2 regions of the Lysinibacillus sp. FW12 genome follow, and region 1 is predicted to be linked to the other one. Evidence: predicted binding sites of a transcription regulator. Region 1 holds the regulator's gene; the other holds the start of a gene.
What was found. The regulator Rex, encoded in region 1, represses fermentation and respiration genes when NADH is low (regulators of the CRP and FNR family bind a similar motif). The targets are predictions, from matches to a motif close to TTGTGAAATATTTCACAA.
Positions count from the first base shown of each region.

Region 2: the regulator Rex is predicted to act here: its motif matches at 2,996-3,013, upstream of SJW71_RS03695 (cytochrome ubiquinol oxidase subunit I).

Region 1 is NZ_CP139094.1:597,568-606,089, reverse strand. Features, by position in the region: gene SJW71_RS03205 (CPBP family intramembrane glutamic endopeptidase) at 1-288, shown strand, start outside; gene tatC (twin-arginine translocase subunit TatC) at 378-1,202, opposite strand; gene SJW71_RS03195 (twin-arginine translocase TatA/TatE family subunit) at 1,220-1,405, opposite strand; gene SJW71_RS03190 (redox-sensing transcriptional repressor Rex) at 1,572-2,207, opposite strand; gene SJW71_RS03185 (ATP-binding cassette domain-containing protein) at 2,459-4,399, shown strand; gene tsaD (tRNA (adenosine(37)-N6)-threonylcarbamoyltransferase complex transferase subunit TsaD) at 4,832-5,848, opposite strand; gene rimI (ribosomal protein S18-alanine N-acetyltransferase) at 5,848-6,300, opposite strand; gene tsaB (tRNA (adenosine(37)-N6)-threonylcarbamoyltransferase complex dimerization subunit type 1 TsaB) at 6,293-7,000, opposite strand; gene tsaE (tRNA (adenosine(37)-N6)-threonylcarbamoyltransferase complex ATPase subunit type 1 TsaE) at 6,997-7,446, opposite strand; gene SJW71_RS03160 (hypothetical protein) at 7,648-7,986, opposite strand; tRNA gene SJW71_RS03155 (tRNA-Asp) at 8,452-8,522, opposite strand, start outside.
Region 2 is NZ_CP139094.1:717,134-725,655, reverse strand. Features, by position in the region: gene rlmD (23S rRNA (uracil(1939)-C(5))-methyltransferase RlmD) at 1-131, opposite strand, end outside; gene cydS (cytochrome bd oxidase small subunit CydS) at 241-363, opposite strand; gene SJW71_RS03700 (cytochrome d ubiquinol oxidase subunit II) at 377-1,402, opposite strand; gene SJW71_RS03695 (cytochrome ubiquinol oxidase subunit I) at 1,399-2,745, opposite strand; gene SJW71_RS03690 (hypothetical protein) at 3,156-3,845, shown strand; gene SJW71_RS03685 (diacylglycerol kinase) at 3,769-4,683, opposite strand; gene SJW71_RS03680 (thioredoxin family protein) at 4,756-5,316, opposite strand; gene gatB (Asp-tRNA(Asn)/Glu-tRNA(Gln) amidotransferase subunit GatB) at 5,473-6,900, opposite strand; gene gatA (Asp-tRNA(Asn)/Glu-tRNA(Gln) amidotransferase subunit GatA) at 6,902-8,365, opposite strand; gene gatC (Asp-tRNA(Asn)/Glu-tRNA(Gln) amidotransferase subunit GatC) at 8,390-8,522, opposite strand, start outside.

The sequences.
Region 1 (8,522 bases):
GAAGAGTTTGTTTTCCGAAGAGTTATATTCGGTTCGCTTGTCCAAACAACAAATTTCTGGGTGGCCGCAATCGTAAGTGCTATATTCTTTGCGATTATCCATTTCGACTTCTCTCATATCTTGCTTTATACTATTTGTGGTTTAATCTTTGCCTTTTTGTATCACAAAACAAAACGTATTTGGACTTCTATTATTGCACACGTCATGCTCAATGGTTTTGTAACACTTGTACAATTCTATGCAGAACCATTGCAAAAGTTTCTTCAAGAACTAGAAAAAATGCAATAATTTTTTGTAAAGCTATGTAAATTTATTGAAAAAAGGAATTGTAACAAAAAAAAGCTCGATGCCTTTATTTTGGCATCGAGCTTTATTTATTACTGTTGATTGAATTCTTCTATTTGTCTTCTTTGCTGTTCAAGTGCCTCTTCAATCTGACGCTTTTGCTCAGCTTCCTGCTCTTCTTTTAATCGGATCTCCTCAGATTTAAGGTATTTTTTATAACCAATCCGAGAAATCATAATACTAATTTCATACAAAATAAACAAAGGTACCGAAACCATTAAATGTGACGCCAGCTCAGGCGGTGCAATGATAGCAGCACAGACGAATAAAGCAAAGTATGAATATTTACGGATACGTATTAACAAGTCAGGATTTAAAAGCCCAATTCGAGAAAAGAATAATACAACAATTGGTAACTGGAAAAGGAAACCAAACGGTATTGTGAGCTTAAACAAAAATGTAAAATACTCATGTATACCAATGGTTTGCTGTATGTCTAAATCATTTGATAAATTCATCATGAATTTTATGACATACGGGAATAGCAAAAAGTATGAAAAGGATAACCCTGCGATAAACAATAAAAATGAATACGGTATATAGCTTAAGGTTGCTCTTCGTTCTACCTCCCTTAGTCCAGGGCTAATAAACGACCATAATTGATACATTAACACAGGCGATGAAAGAATAAATGCTATTAAAAATACAATTTGGATATAAATTGCAAGCGGTGTTACTACGTCAAATGCATGGAGCTCTATATTATATTTTGCTCCAGTAGCTTGAAGGTATTTTACAAGCGGCTTTGCGACGAAAAAACCGCCAGCCATAGCTAGAACAAAGAAAACGGCAACAATGAACAGCCGTTTTCTTAATTCTTCTATATGCTCAATAACAGTTAGATCTTTTGGATTCATTCCTCAAACATCCTAACTTACTTATCTAGTTCTTTCTTTTTCTTATCATCATCATCTTCGTCTGCTAAACCTTTAGTAGCATTTTTGAATTCACGTAGTGTTGAACCAAATGCCTTACCAAGCTCTGGTAACTTTTTAGGACCAAAAATTAGTAACGCGACAACTCCGATAATAATGAGGCTCATAGGACCAATACCACCCATTACAGCCACCTCCTCTTTATATCCATCATTTTAACGCATAATTCGCCATTTTGCTAACTAATTATATGTGAAAGTTTTTCGTCACTCTCACAGTTTTTACCGCCTTTTATTTACAATTTCTATTTGACAGAAACGGTGAACTACACTTAAAAAATATGTATAATTTTCACTCTTCCTGATTACGAATTAAATAAATAAGCGCTTGCAATTCTACCGATAAATCAATAGTTAAGAGTTGCATTCTATCAGGTACTGTTAACCGCTCTGGTGTAAAGTTCAAAATGCCCTTTGCATCCATTGCCGCTAAGCGATCTGCCATTTTTTGTGCAGAGCGTGGCGAAACGGTTAAAATGGCAAGCTCTGCGCCATACTCCGCATATTTCTCCTCCAATAAATCTGGATGAAAAACAGGAATATTGCTAATCATTTTGCCATCCTTAGGCGCTTTTGAATCAAAAGCTACGACAATATGGGTATTATGGTTTTTTTGAAAATTATATTTTAATAATGCACTGCCCAAATTCCCCACGCCAATTAACGCTACTTTTGTTGTTTCATGCTGATCAAGCGTCTGGCTAAAAAATTGTAATAGATGCTGCACATCGTAGCCATAGCCTTTCTTCCCTAGAGCACCAAAGTAAGAAAAATCACGGCGAATGGTTGCAGAATCTATTTTCATCGCTTCACTCAGTTCCTTTGACGATATACGTTCCATACCTTCTTGTGCAAAGTTTTGAATAAATCGATAGTACAGAGGAAGTCTTTTTGTAGTGGCTTGTGGAATTTTTAATTCTTGTTTCAAACTTTTTCCTCCTTACAATGTACCTCAGTCCATTTTACTTTATATAACTAATAATTTTAATACATTCATCCTGAACTATATACTAAATTTTTGCTTACCCTCTAGTATTTCTCTTTAGTTAACGGCGCTTTTACGCAGCTAACTAAAAAGAAATCGTTTCAATCTTACATGACTGCTAGGAATAAGTAAAGCACCGACATTGCACGTAGATCGTTCATCCATTAAACTAAGGTAGAATTGAGGTGTCAAGAATGATTGTTTTACAGGTCAATCAACTAACAAAATCCTTTCTTGCAGATGAAATTTTAAGTGGCGTTAAATTAGAAGTTCAACACCGTGATCGCGTTGCCTTAGTAGGGCGAAATGGTGCAGGTAAATCGACATTATTAAAAATAATCGCTGGTCAAATGTCCTATGATTCAGGCGATATCATTATTCCAAAGGATATTCAGATTGGTTATTTAGAGCAGCATGCTGGATTAAATTCTACACTAACTATTTGGGATGAAATGATGACAATTTTCGAATCACTTTTAGCCCAAGAGCAAACACTACGCTCGCTCGAACAGCGAATGGCTGATCCTGCAGTATACGAAAATCCAACTGTCTATGCGAAAGTTATGTCTGAATACGATCAATTACAACATAATTTTAAGGATGCTGGTGGTTATCAATATGAGTCAGACATTCGCTCAGTACTTCATGGAATGCAGTTCTATCCAGAAGACTATGATAAACCAATTAGCTCACTATCCGGCGGACAGCGCACACGTTTAGCACTTGCTAAGCTCTTGCTTAGTAAACCTGATCTGTTAATTCTCGATGAGCCTACAAACCATTTAGATATCGAAACATTATCATGGTTGGAATCCTACTTAAAGAGCTATGAAGGCGCTATTTTAATTGTTTCCCATGACCGCTATTTCTTAGACCAAGTTGTTTCTATTGTCTATGAAGTATCCCGCCATCGTGTCACTAAATACACAGGTAATTATAGTGCTTATTTAGATGAAAAGGCTAAAAACTACGAACGAGATGTTAAGCTCTATGAACGTCAGCAAGACGAAAAGGCCAAGCTAGAGGATTTTATTCAAAAGAATATTGCTCGTGCCTCCACAACAAAAATGGCACAGAGTCGACGTAAAATGCTTGAACGAACTGAGTGGATGGATTCACCAGACGGTGATGAAAAATCTGCTAGTTTCGGTTTTACTATTGAAAGACAAAGTGGTAATGATGTTTTATCAGTTGATGATTTAATAATCGGCTATAATCTTCCTATTTCTAATGGCATCAACCTCCGAACTTTTCGCGAAGACCGGATAGCGCTTGTAGGTCCTAACGGGGTTGGTAAATCGACATTATTAAAAACAATTGTGAAAGACTTACCACCTATTTCAGGCGATATTCGCTATGGTACAAATGTACAAATTGGTTATTATGATCAAGAGCAAGCCAAGCTCTCAAGCAATAAAAGTGTCTTGAAAGAGCTATGGGATGAATGGCCGCTCATGAATGAAAAAGATGTTCGCACCGTATTGGGGCGTTTCCTTTTTAGTGGAGAAGATGTAGACAAAGTCGTATCCTCTTTATCTGGTGGAGAAAAAGCACGACTTGCTCTCGCTAAATTAATGTTGCAAAAGGCAAATTTTTTAATCTTGGATGAGCCTACAAACCACCTAGACTTAGATAGTAAAGAAGTGCTGGAAAATGCGTTAATCGATTATCCTGGCACGCTTCTATTTGTCTCACATGACCGCTACTTCATTAATCGGATTGCGACAAAAGTTGTTGAATTATCTGGAACTGGGTCATTTGAATATTTAGGTGACTATGATTATTATGTGGAGAAAAAACAGGAACTATTGGAGCTAGCTCAAATGAAGGCAGCTTCTCAACCACAAGTACAGCAAGACCTTCCTGATAAAACTTCCACCTCTAAAATTGATAAAGAAGCAAAAAAACGTGAACGTCAAATTAAACGTTCTATCGAAGATTTAGAAGGTAAAATGCAAGAAACAACAGCTATTGTTGAAAATCTAGAGGAAGCCCTTTGCAACCCTGCTATATTCACTGACCATGAAAAAATTTCACAGCTACAAAATGAATTAGCCACTGCTAAAGAACAGCATGAGCTATTGGAATTAGAATGGCTTGAGTTGAATGAGGAATTAGAAAATATTAATATGTAATTTGATTTAAGCCATATGACTTCACATATGGCTTTTTTCTTTACTCCTCTTTATTTTTCATATATATTGGTCAAGTGCTATTTTTCGACAAAAAATGCCCACAGTTTTATACACACTAAAAATCTAGTAATACCAACATATCAACAGAGTTTTCCACATTGTCCACAACCAAAATTTATTTTATCCACATATATTCACGTAAAAAGAGCTACTATATATTGAATAATCACAAGTTATACACAAGTTATCAACATTTTGTGCATAAGTACGCGTGTTCGCTATTTAGTTCAGTACTTTACCTGTGGATAATTTTCTGAAAAATTTGTCAATTAAACTTAAATAGTACCTATTCTCTTAGCATCATTCTTATATTATCTACATATTTTCGACAATCAAAAAGAGATATCTAAAAAATAGATACCTCTTTCATCTCTACACCCAGGATTTTAATTCCATTCCTGGACGTCCATTCATCGTTAAATTTCCTCTAACGCCCGCTTCCAACATTGGCATAGCTGCAGCACCGATCATCGCCGCATTATCAGTACACAATTTAAGTGGTGGTACAAAAAACGGAATACCTTCCTTTGAAAATACAGCCTCTAATGAAGCACGCAAGCCTTTATTCGCGGCTACACCGCCTGCTGCAATGACCTGTTTCACTCGATATTGTCGAGCAGCTCGCAACGTTTTAGCAGTTAATACTTCTACAACACTTTCCTGGAAGCCTTTTGCAACAGCTGCAGGTGAAATGTCTTCACCTCTTTGATCCATATTATGTTTATAATTAATGACGGCTGATTTTAAGCCACTAAAACTAAAATCGTAAGAATCCTCTTCTAGCCATACCCTTGGAAATGGAACAGCCTCTTCGCCCTCATGAGCAAGCTGATCAATACGTGGGCCACCTGGGTAAGGTAAATTTAATACACGTGCCACTTTATCATAGGCTTCTCCAGCTGCATCATCTCGCGTTTCACCAATGACCTCGAAAGAACCATGTTCCTTCATATAGACAAGCTCTGTATGACCACCTGATACGACAAGTGCTAATAAGGGAAATTCCATTGGCTGAACGAGTGCATTTGCATAAATATGACCCGCAATATGATGTACACCAACAATCGGCAAGTTGTTTGCAAAAGCAAAAGCCTTAGCCGCATTAATGCCAATCAACAAGGCCCCTACTAGACCAGGACCCTCTGTAACAGCAACCGCATCTAAATCTTCTGGCTTTAACTTAGCTTGTGCTAATGCCTCTTCTATCACCATTGTAATTTGTTCGACATGATGACGTGAGGCAATTTCAGGTACAACGCCACCAAATCGCTTATGACTTTCTATTTGAGAAGCAACCACATTCGATACGATTTCATGTCCATTTCGAATGATTGCTGCTGCTGTTTCATCACAGCTCGATTCTATTGCTAATATCAATCCATTTTTCATTATAAATTCACCCACATGACAAGGGCATCCTCCCCGTTATCAGTATAATAGCCTTTACGTATGCCACCATCTTGGAACTGTAGCTTGCGATAAAGGTTTTGCGCAATGCTATTTGTCACACGTACCTCTAAAGTCATAACTTCCATTCCGTGTAAACGAGCTATTTGCATCGCCTCACGCATTAGCCCCTCGCCTATCCCTCGGCCACGTGCTGCTTCTATAACAGCTACATTTGTAATTTGGGCTGCATCTATAACCATCCACATGCCACAAAAACCAATAATAGTGTCATCTGCATCGATGGCTAATACATAGTGTGCATACTGATTTTCATGTACCTCATAGTAAAATGAATCTAGTGTCCATGGCACAGGAAAAGAAGCCACTTCAATTTCATAGACTGCAGGTACATCATCAGAGACCATTTTACGATAAGTTACAGTACTACTCATGTTCCTTCTCCTTCTGTTCTTTCAGCCAATTTGCCTCTGCTTCCGCAATACGTTTATATTGTGGGACAAAGTGATGGGTAGCTTCAACACTTGGAAGTTCCATTTTAGTCGCAACACGAATTACTTCCGCCGCTCGTGGCAAGTCAAGACTAAATGGTGCACGTACTGCTGTATCACCAAGAACTTCTACAATATTGTCCCAAAAAATATCTACATCTGTTCCCACAAACAAAATAGGTGCCTCTAATGCCTTCAAACGCTCTAATAAATCAGTGATATGTGTATGATAATCCTCGACAATAGCCTCTAATGCTTGGCCTTGATAAACGGCCGTATAGACATTGCCTCTTCTTGCGTCAAAAATTGGGCAAACCAACCCATTATATAAGGCGGCATTTGCAGCTAATGCCTTTAAACTAGATATCCCCACTAAAGGCTTCTGCAATGTCCATGCAAGGGTTTTGGCTAGCGTCACTCCTATACGGACACCTGTATAAGAACCTGGCCCTTCAGATACGGCAATTGCATCCAATTCGTTTGGTTTAATACCTACTCGAGCTAGTATCTCCTCAATAGCTGGCATCGCACCTGCTGAATGGGTTAATTTTATATTTTGTATCATTTCGGCCACCACTTTGCCATCCTTCACAACTGCAACAGAAAGCGGTGTATTCGCTGTTTCTATTCCTAACCAAATCATTTCATTAGCTCCTCACATAGTGCCTCATAGCGTTCCCCACGAGGTAATAACACAAAGCGTCGTTCATTTTCTCCGATTCGGTAAATCTCTATCGCCAAGCGATCCTGTGGCAAATCTTGTTCAATTAAATGTGCCCATTCGATCACTGATACCGCATCTCCATAAAACAATTCATCCCAACCAAGATCCTCATCACTTTCTGCTAACCGATAGACATCTAAATGATTAAAGGGTAACCTTCCCTCATACTGCTTAACAATCGTAAAAGTTGGGCTGTTGACTGTTCTTTTGACTCCAAGTCCCTTCGCTAAAGCTTTTGTAAATGTTGTCTTACCAGCGCCTAGATCCCCCTCTAATGTTATGGTGTCTTGCGCTTCTAGTAAATTTGCTAGCTTCACGGCAAAGCGTTCTGTATCATCAACTGAATTCATGATTATTTCATACATACTCTTTTTCCTCTCATCACTACATTACCTCTAGTTTACCTAAACTAGCGGAAATGTTCAAAGCATCCAATATGAATTATATCTTGCTGAAATGGTTCTAACTAAAGAAGCAATGTGTCTTGGCTTTGATATTGTGCTTGTAAGAAGGGTAACCATTGAATTAAAAAAACACGCCTTCTATTGTGAAGACGTGTCAACTATCTATCTATTGGAATGGCCTTTAACAGCAATAATCTCTTTATCAATTAGTTTATCATTCTTAAATTTCAATAAATAAGCCTGTGTCATCAGGATTTCATCATTCCACCGATATTCATTATTTTTGATCTTTTTACCTGCGCCGCCTACTGTTTCTACTACTTCAATATATGACATATCATTTTTTAATTTCTCAAATTCTGCTTCATTCATATTTTTTTGCCAGTGATACGCATTTGATTCTTCTATCTCTATAATAGGATCTCCACAGCCTACCATCAATATCATGGAACCAATAAGCAAAGGTAAATAAAGACGTTTAAAAGAATAGTCTTTGCTCATATTAACACCTCCGTAGCCAATCCGATTACTTCTAATGTTTACCCCTAATTTTTATTTTAGAAACATATCTAATTTTACCTTATAGAAACGCCATCATTTATCGGTAATTTTTACTATCTTTAGATAATATTAAATATATGCAATAAGTTTTATTTATTACGCTTATAAAAAGCTTTTACAGCGATTAGACGTCTTTCTAAGAGAATTTGATGAGCTATTTAGGACGTTAGATGTTATTTTTTATAAAATAACGGTAGGTTCGTCATGAGTCCTTCGCCGACTATAAAGCTTTAAGCCCCAATGTTGATACGCTATGAACTAGGTCCTCATGAAGTTTAACATTGACGCTTCCAGCATATTTGAAAAAGTTCACTTTGGAGGTGTATAACTGAATGAATATCCGATTGAACACAAAAAAGCCCTTATGACTTTAACAATCATAAGGGCTATATATTTAATTATAAATGGCGGTCCCGACCGGGATCGAACCGGCGATCTCCTGCGTGACAGGCAGGCATGTTAACCGCTACACCACG
Region 2 (8,522 bases), 120 kb from region 1:
GCTGTTTCATTTGGTAGTGCGCCTTGTATAAATAATGGATAGCCCTCAACCTTAGCGACACCATTACCATCATGCGTTAAATCTTCTATATAAACAGTAAGTCGTTCATTTTTTTTCACGGGTGCTGACATTCGTACATCCTCCATTTCAATCTCCTTATTGTAGCATGTGTTGGCGAATGAAAAAAGAACAAGACTTGCCGTCATCATTTCTCTTGTAGCTCACTTGAAAAAAGAGCCGCTATTCGCGACTCTTTCCTTGCTCTTTAGTAATATGATAATCCCTTGGTGCCCACCAAAAAGCACACAAGATACCAAGAATGACGACAATAAAAGGCGCATAAAAAATTAAAAAACTTTGCATAATTGATTTCCTCCTATGCGTGATTGTCTTCTTTTCCTGTCACATAGTTTTTATTGAACAAGAATAATTTCATCAATAAATAAAGTGAAGGGAGAAGAAGACACAGCCCTAAAATAAATGCGATGACTAAAGCAATCGCCATTTGTGTGCTTGTGAAGCTATCGTAAATTGTTAAATACGGATACAGTAAATATGGATATTGCGCAATACCATACGCAAAGAAAGCTACTGCAAATTGAGCTATAAGAAGACCAACTGCGAGACCGTATTTTTTACGCATCGCAATGAGTATGACTGTGATGATAAATAAAACAGCTGAAATCGCAAACATCCACCATAAATTAACCATGTGGCTAAAACTTTCTGGATTGATGGATTTCATTTCATACATAATACCAAGTGCACTAATCATTAAAGGAGCTGCCCAAACAAGTGCATATTTTCGCATCAGTTTTGTTGCTTCTTTGTCATTTGCTTTATGGGCATACCAAGTTAAAAATACAGCCGATATATACAATACAGCAGCAATACTTAGTACTACGATGCTCCATGCAAATGGACTTGTATATAAAGTCCAATAGTTTAGCACAGGTTGCCCTTCGACTAGATCAACATAGCCTCCACCCGCAATGGCAAAGACCACAGACAAGGAAGCGGGAATTAATAAACCTGCCACACCATATGTCAGTGTATATCCTATATGTCCTCGTGTTCCATAGGATTCAAAGGCATAGTAGGAGCCTCGAATTGCCAATAGTACAAGTGAAATACTGACTGGTACAAGTAAAATCGTTCCGTAATAAAAAGCAGTTTGCGGGAAAAATCCTACGATTCCTACAAAGAAGAATACTAAAAAGACATTAGTTACTTCCCAGACTGGCGATAAATAACGTTTAATAATATTTGTTAAAATGTGATTTTTACCAATAAGGAGACTATAGGCGTTAAAGAAGCCAGCACCAAAATCAATTGATGCGACAATCACATAGCCAAATAGAAAAATCCATAATACTGAAATACCTAATATCTCTAACGTCATAGAATGTCACCGCCTTTTTCAGAGTGACGATCTTCAATCTCACGTTCGATTGGATTCTTTTTAAACATTCGTACCAATACAACAATACTTCCTACAGCTAATACAGCATAAACACCTGCAAATAATAGCATCATTAAATCCACATGATCACTCGTAGTAGCTCCTTCTGGTGTACGCATCAAACCATAAAGTATCCATGGTTGTCGTCCCACTTCTGCAAGCCACCATCCCGCTTCAATGGCGATGATGGACAGTGGTCCTCCCGCTACAATAATCCATCTATACCATCGTGAATGAATAAACTGCCATCTCCGTGCCTTCCCTACAACATAAAGTAATGAAACTAGCACCATAAACATACCGATGGAAACCATGATATCGAAGAGATAATGAATATAGAGTGGTGGTAGATCCTCTTCCGCAAATTGATCTAAGCCGATTACCTCTGCATTAGGATTAAAATGTGCAAGAATGCTTAAAGCATACGGAATTTTGATTGCATATTTTACTTCTTCTCCATCTAATACACCAAATAGTACAAGAGAAGCTTTACCTTCTGTTTCAAAATGCCATTCTGCTGCGGCAAGTTTTTCCGGTTGATATTCGGCTAAGTATTTTCCTGAAAAATCTCCAATCACCGCTGCTGCTATGGAGAAGATCAAGCCAATTTTCATTAATAAAAGTAAAGATTTCTTATGGTATACATGCTTAGAACCTTTTAGCATTCTAAATCCTGCAATAGCTGCTAGCACAAAGGCCGATGTCATATACGCTGTAACGAGCACATGTGCCACCTTTGTCGGCATGGCTGGATTAAACATTGCAAGAAAAGGTTGTATATTAACAAGTTCACCGTCTACAATATCGAATCCTCTCGGCGCATTCATAAAAGCATTGACGATTGTAATGAATACCGCTGACATTGATGCTCCCACAGCAACAGGGATTAACAATAGCATATGCTTTTTCTGACTATCAAAGCGGTCCCATGTATATAAATATATGCCCAAGAAGATTGCTTCAAAGAAAAATGCAAACGTTTCCATAAATAGTGGTAATGCAATGGTTTGACCAGCTAGCTGCATAAAGTTAGGCCACAATAAAGAAAGTTGTAAGCCAATGGCAGTCCCTGTTACAACACCAACTGCCACAGTAATAACAAAACCACGCGCCCAACGTCTTGCCATTAAGATATAATGCTCATCATTCTTTTTATACCCAGTCCATTGTGCAATCATAATCATTAACGGGACACCCACACCAATCGTTGCATAAATAATATGGAACGATAATGTTAACTCCGTTAAGGCTCGACTCCAAAAGACTGCTGATTCATTAATCATCTCATTGCCCCCCTAACTTCCAAATATTCTTCCAACAATGGAAAGTAGCATAATAATTGCAACACCAAAGCTTAGCCATATAAGCTTCTTTTCTTGTGACTTATACAAAGGCAACACTTCCTTTCCCTTATCCATACCCCCATTTTCCACTATTACAACGAAAAAAACCTTAATAACGGCCTGAAATTTCAGCCTATTATTAAGGTTTCAAATTTTGTTCAAGTAATATACGCACATTCGCCAAACATTTTTCTAAATTCATTCACAATTCCAGTTCTAAATGATAAAACCGGGATTTCATTGGATTTTATTCTAGGTAGGGAAAATGGATAGAATGGATTTTCAGGAATTTTCTTGCTTCGTAAGTTTCTTTTGATTGTATATTGAAGTTAATTGGGGTGAGCTTTCTTTTGGAGCGGGTCCTATACTTTTATGAGCGCTTTTGGTTTCCTTATGAGCGGGTGCCACACCTTTTTGAGCGCTTCCGGCTTCCTTTCGAGCGGGTGCCACACCTTTTTGAGCGCTTTTGCCTTCCTTTCGAGCGGGTGCCACGCCTTTTTGAGCGCTTCCGGCTTCCTTTTGAGCGGGTGCCACACTTTTATGAGCGCTTCCGCCTTCCTTTCGAGCGGGTCCTACACTTTTATGAGCGCTTCTGGCTTCCGTTCGAGCGGGTGCCACACCTTTTTGAGCGCTTCCACCTTCCTTTCGAGCGGGTGCCACACCTTTTTGAGCGCTTCCGGCTTCCTTTTGAGCGGGTGCCACACTTTTATGAGCGCTTCCGACTTACTTTTGAGCGGGTCCTACACTTTTATGAGCGCTTCCAGCTCCAGTTCGAGCGGGTCCTACACTTTTATGAGCGCTTTTGCCTTCCTTTCGAGCGGGTGCCACACCTTTTTGAGCGCTTCCGGCTTCCGTTCGAGCGGGTGCCACACTTTTATGAGCGCTTCCGGCTTCCTTTTGAGCGGGTGGCCACACATTATGAAAAAAGCTCATCCACACTATACTGGATGAGCTTTATAATATTTAAATTCGGTCTTCTTCTCGAATATCAGCAAGAGGAACAAAGATTTCAATATGACGCTTCAGGTTTTCAAATGTAGCAGGTGCGTCACCGCCATATTCGCCATCTAGGTTGAGATGTACCTCATTTTCAGTTGTCACTTTGACGACACTAGCTTTTTTGTAAATGACGCGATCATCATTCAGGTGCTCGCCTCTTAAGGCCATCGCAGCTAGTTGAATAAACTCTGGGAGGCTTACTTTTTTTAGTACTAGCAATGTAAAGTATCCATCATTAATGCTTGCATCAGGTGCTAGTTTTTCAAAGCCTCCAACTGAATTTGTTAATCCACATAGGAACATCATGGCATCACCGTCAAACACTTCGCCATCATATTCGATGCGCATGTGCGAGGCCTTAATTGAAGGGATCATTTCTACTGCCTTTAAATAATAAGCTAACTGACCAAGCATCGTTTTCATTTTACTTGGTACTTCATATGTTAGCTCCGTAATGCGTCCTCCAGCAGCAATATTGATAAAATAGCGTTCACCATTTAATAGACCCACATCAACAGGTAATGTGTCGCCTTGAATAATAATGTCTACTGCCTCATCAATATTTCGAGGAATATGCACGGCACGGGCAAAATCATTTGTAGTGCCCATCGGAATTAGACCAACTTTCGGACGGTTTTCAAATGGACTTACACCTGAAACAACTTCATTTAATGTGCCATCTCCACCAACTGCGATGATGATATCAAAACCGCGTTCTACCGCATTTTTTGCTGCAAGCGTTGCATCACCCTCACATGTTGTTGCGTGACAGGATGTTTCATAGCCTGCTACCTCTAGTTTTTCCAACACCTCTGGTAGATGTTTCTTAAACACTTCGCGTCCAGATGTAGGATTATAAATGATTCTTGCTCGTTTCATAACATACCTTCCTGCTTCATAAGATTCTATTTCATTCAACGAATTATACGTCGAAATGTTGTCATGCTTTTGTTATTTTTGTAAAGCGTTTGTTACCTGCTTTTTAAAATCCTCATAGACATACGTCCAGTATGTTTGATTCGAAATGTTTTCCTCTCGAATTTCTGCATATAAGGCTTTTTGAGCTTCTTCAAAAGCTGGATCTTCCTTATCAGGTAAGCTCGCACGTTTTGTTACTACTAGTTCTTGTAATTCAGGTGCACGTGGTCCCCATTTGCCAATAACCTCACCTGCATCTAATAGCAAGTAAATTGGGATCGCACGACCACCATTTGTTAGATAACGGTCAATAAGTTCTGTATCTGCATCACGGAAAACAGTACGCATCTCTAATCCTGCTGCTTCAGCAACACGACGAATAATTGGATTGTTTAACATTGCATCTCCGCACCAGTCTTCTGTGATTGTTAAAATTTTTGGTTGTTTGTTCTTTAACAATTCGATAAAACCATCATTTGTTGGCACTTCAAAGCCATCATAAATACGAAAGCTCTCTTCCTTCAGTGTAGACATATTGTCCATATATTGTTGTATTGAAATAGCTTCATTGAAATATTGTTGTTCTGTTTTCATTGGCTCGTCCCCCTTATTATTATCTATTCTATATTTTGCTATGAATACTCTTTTTAAACAACTATTAAGTATCGTGAATTTCAAATTTGTTACATTTATTAAAATTAATAGCCGAGGGAGCAAGAAGCTCTCTCGGCTATTATGTTACAACGAGTATTATCGTTTGGCAATTTCTTGTTGTAATAATTTATTAACCATTGGTGGATTGGCTTGGCCTTTTGTTGCTTTCATAATTTGACCAACTAAAAAGCCAATAGCACGATCCTTACCATTTTTGAAGTCTTCGATAGATTGAGCATTGTTATCTAAAACCTCTGTTACGATAGCTAGTAATGCACCCTCATCGGAAATTTGAACTAACCCTTTAGCTTTTACAATTTCCTGTGCAGAACCACCTTTTTCAACTAATTCAGCAAATACCTTTTTACCGATCTTAGAAGAAATTGTACCATCAGAAATTAATTTCACCATCTCAGCAAGGTTTTCTGGTGTTAATGCTGTATCTTTTAAGTCTTTTAATTCTGCATTTAAGTAAGCAGAAACATCACCCATTAACCAGTTGGCAGATAGTTTTGCATCTGCACCATTTGCTACCATTGCCTCGAAGAAGTCTGAGATTTCTTTAGAAATAACAAGCACACCTGCATCATATGGTGTTAAGCCTAATTCTTCAACGTAACGTTTTTTACGTGCATCTGGAAGCTCAGGAATTTCTGATTTTACACGCTCTAACCATTCGTCATCAATAGATAGACGAACTAAGTCTGGCTCTGGGAAGTAGCGGTAATCATCTGTTCCCTCTTTAACACGCATTAAAATTGTTTTACCTGTTTTTTCATCAAAACGACGTGTTTCTTGCTCAATCACGCCACCTGATAATAATACATCTGCTTGGCGTAATTCTTCATGCTCTAAACCACGACGAACATAGTTGAAGGAGTTGAGGTTTTTAAGCTCTGTTTTTGTTCCAAACTCTTCTTGACCATAAGGACGAATAGAAATGTTGGCATCACAACGAAGTGATCCTTCTTCCATCTTACAGTCAGATACTTCTGTATATTGGATAATTGATTTTAATTTTTCAAGGTAAGCATACGCTTCGTTTGGTGTACGAATGTCTGGCTCTGAAACGATTTCTACTAGTGGTGTTCCTTGACGGTTAAAGTCAACTAATGAATGATCACCAGCATGTGAAAGTTTACCAGCATCTTCTTCCATATGAAGACGTGTAATACCAATACGTTTTGTATAGCCGTCTACTTCAATATCAATCCAGCCATTTTTACCGATTGGTTTATCAAATTGTGAGATTTGATAAGCTTTCGGATTATCTGGATAGAAGTAGTTTTTACGGTCAAACTTTGTTTCTTGCTCGATTTCCATGTTTAGTGCAAGAGCGGCACGCATTGCGAAATCTACCACATTTTTATTAAGTACTGGTAGGACACCAGGATAGCCTAAGTCGATTACTGTTGTATTTGTATTTGGTTCAGCACCGAAGTGAGCAGGTGCTGGTGAGAAGATTTTTGAGTTAGTTTTCAACTCAACGTGTACTTCTAAACCAATGACTGTTTCAAAGTTCATGTTATTTTCCCTCCCACATTTGAGGAACTTCTTTATGGAACTCCGTTGCTTGTTCAAAAGCATGAGCTACACGGTAAATAGTTTCTTCATCGAAGTATTTACCGATAATTTGTAAACCTAGTGGTAAGCCATTTTCAAAGCCACATGGAATAGAAATGGCTGGTACGCCTGCTAAGTTCATCGGGATTGTTAAAATATCGTTGGCATACATTGTCATAGGATCATCAACGTTTTCACCAATTTTGAAAGCTGGTGTTGGAGATGTTGGTCCAATGATTACGTCAAAGTCTTCAAATACTTTGTCGTAGTCTGCTTTGATCAGTGTACGTGCTTGTTGTGCTTTTTTATAATAGGCGTCATACGTACCAGCACTTAATGAGTAAGTTCCTAGCATAATACGACGTTTTACTTCATCACCAAATCCTTGTGCACGTGTTTCTTTATAAAGATCCATTAAATTAGTAACGTTTTCTGCACGGAAACCATAACGGATACCATCGAAACGAGATAAATTAGAAGACGCTTCAGATGAAGAAAGGATATAGTACGCTGCAAGTGCATATTTCGAATGAGGAAGAGATACTTCTTCTACTGTAGCACCTAAGCCTTTTAATACTTCTAATGCAGCAAGCACTGATTGACGTGCTGCTTCGCCAACACCCTCACCAAGGAATTCTTTTGGTACAGCGATACGTAAACCTTTTACATCACCAGTAAGAGCTGCTGCATAATTTGGCACCTCTACGTTTGCAGAAGTAGAATCATTTGGATCTAAACCTGCAATCGCTTCAAGTAATAGCGCATTATCTTCAACATTGCGTGTAATTGGTCCAATTTGATCTAGAGATGATGCAAATGCTACTAGACCAAAACGAGATACACGACCATATGTAGGTTTCATTCCTACAACACCACAGTAAGCTGCAGGTTGACGGATTGAACCACCTGTATCAGAACCAAGAGAGAATGGAACTTCCCCTGCTGCTACTGCTGCTGCAGATGCACCTGAAGATCCCCCTGGTACGTGGTTTAAGTTCCATGGATTTTTTGTTGTTTTATAGTATGAGTTTTCGTTAGAAGAACCCATAGCAAACTCGTCCATGTTTAATTTACCGATTGTAATCATTCCAGCTTCGCGTAGCTTATTTACAACAGTTGCATCGTAAATTGGCATAAAGCCTTCTAGAATTTTAGAGGCACAAGTTGTTTCTAATCCTTCTGTTACAATGTTGTCTTTCACACCGATTGGAAGACCAAATAAAGGTCCACGCTTTTCAAATGGTACTTTATCCATTTCAGCAGCTTGTGCAGTTGCTTTTTCTTCGTTTGAAGCAAGGAATGCTTGTACATCGCCATCAAGCTTTGCAATACGTTCGTATGCTTCTTTCGTTAAGTCAGCGATTGATAAGTTACCTGCTTTTATTTCAGCTTGTAACTCCTTTGCTGAACGTTCAAATAACGTCATGAGGAATCCTCCTATGTTTTAGTATTACATGATAGCTGGTACTTTTACTTGACCATCTTCTTGTTCTTTTACGTTTAACATCATTACTTCGCGGTCTAAACCTTTTACTGCTACATCTTCACGCATTACATTCACTAGTGGTAAAACGTGAGTAGTT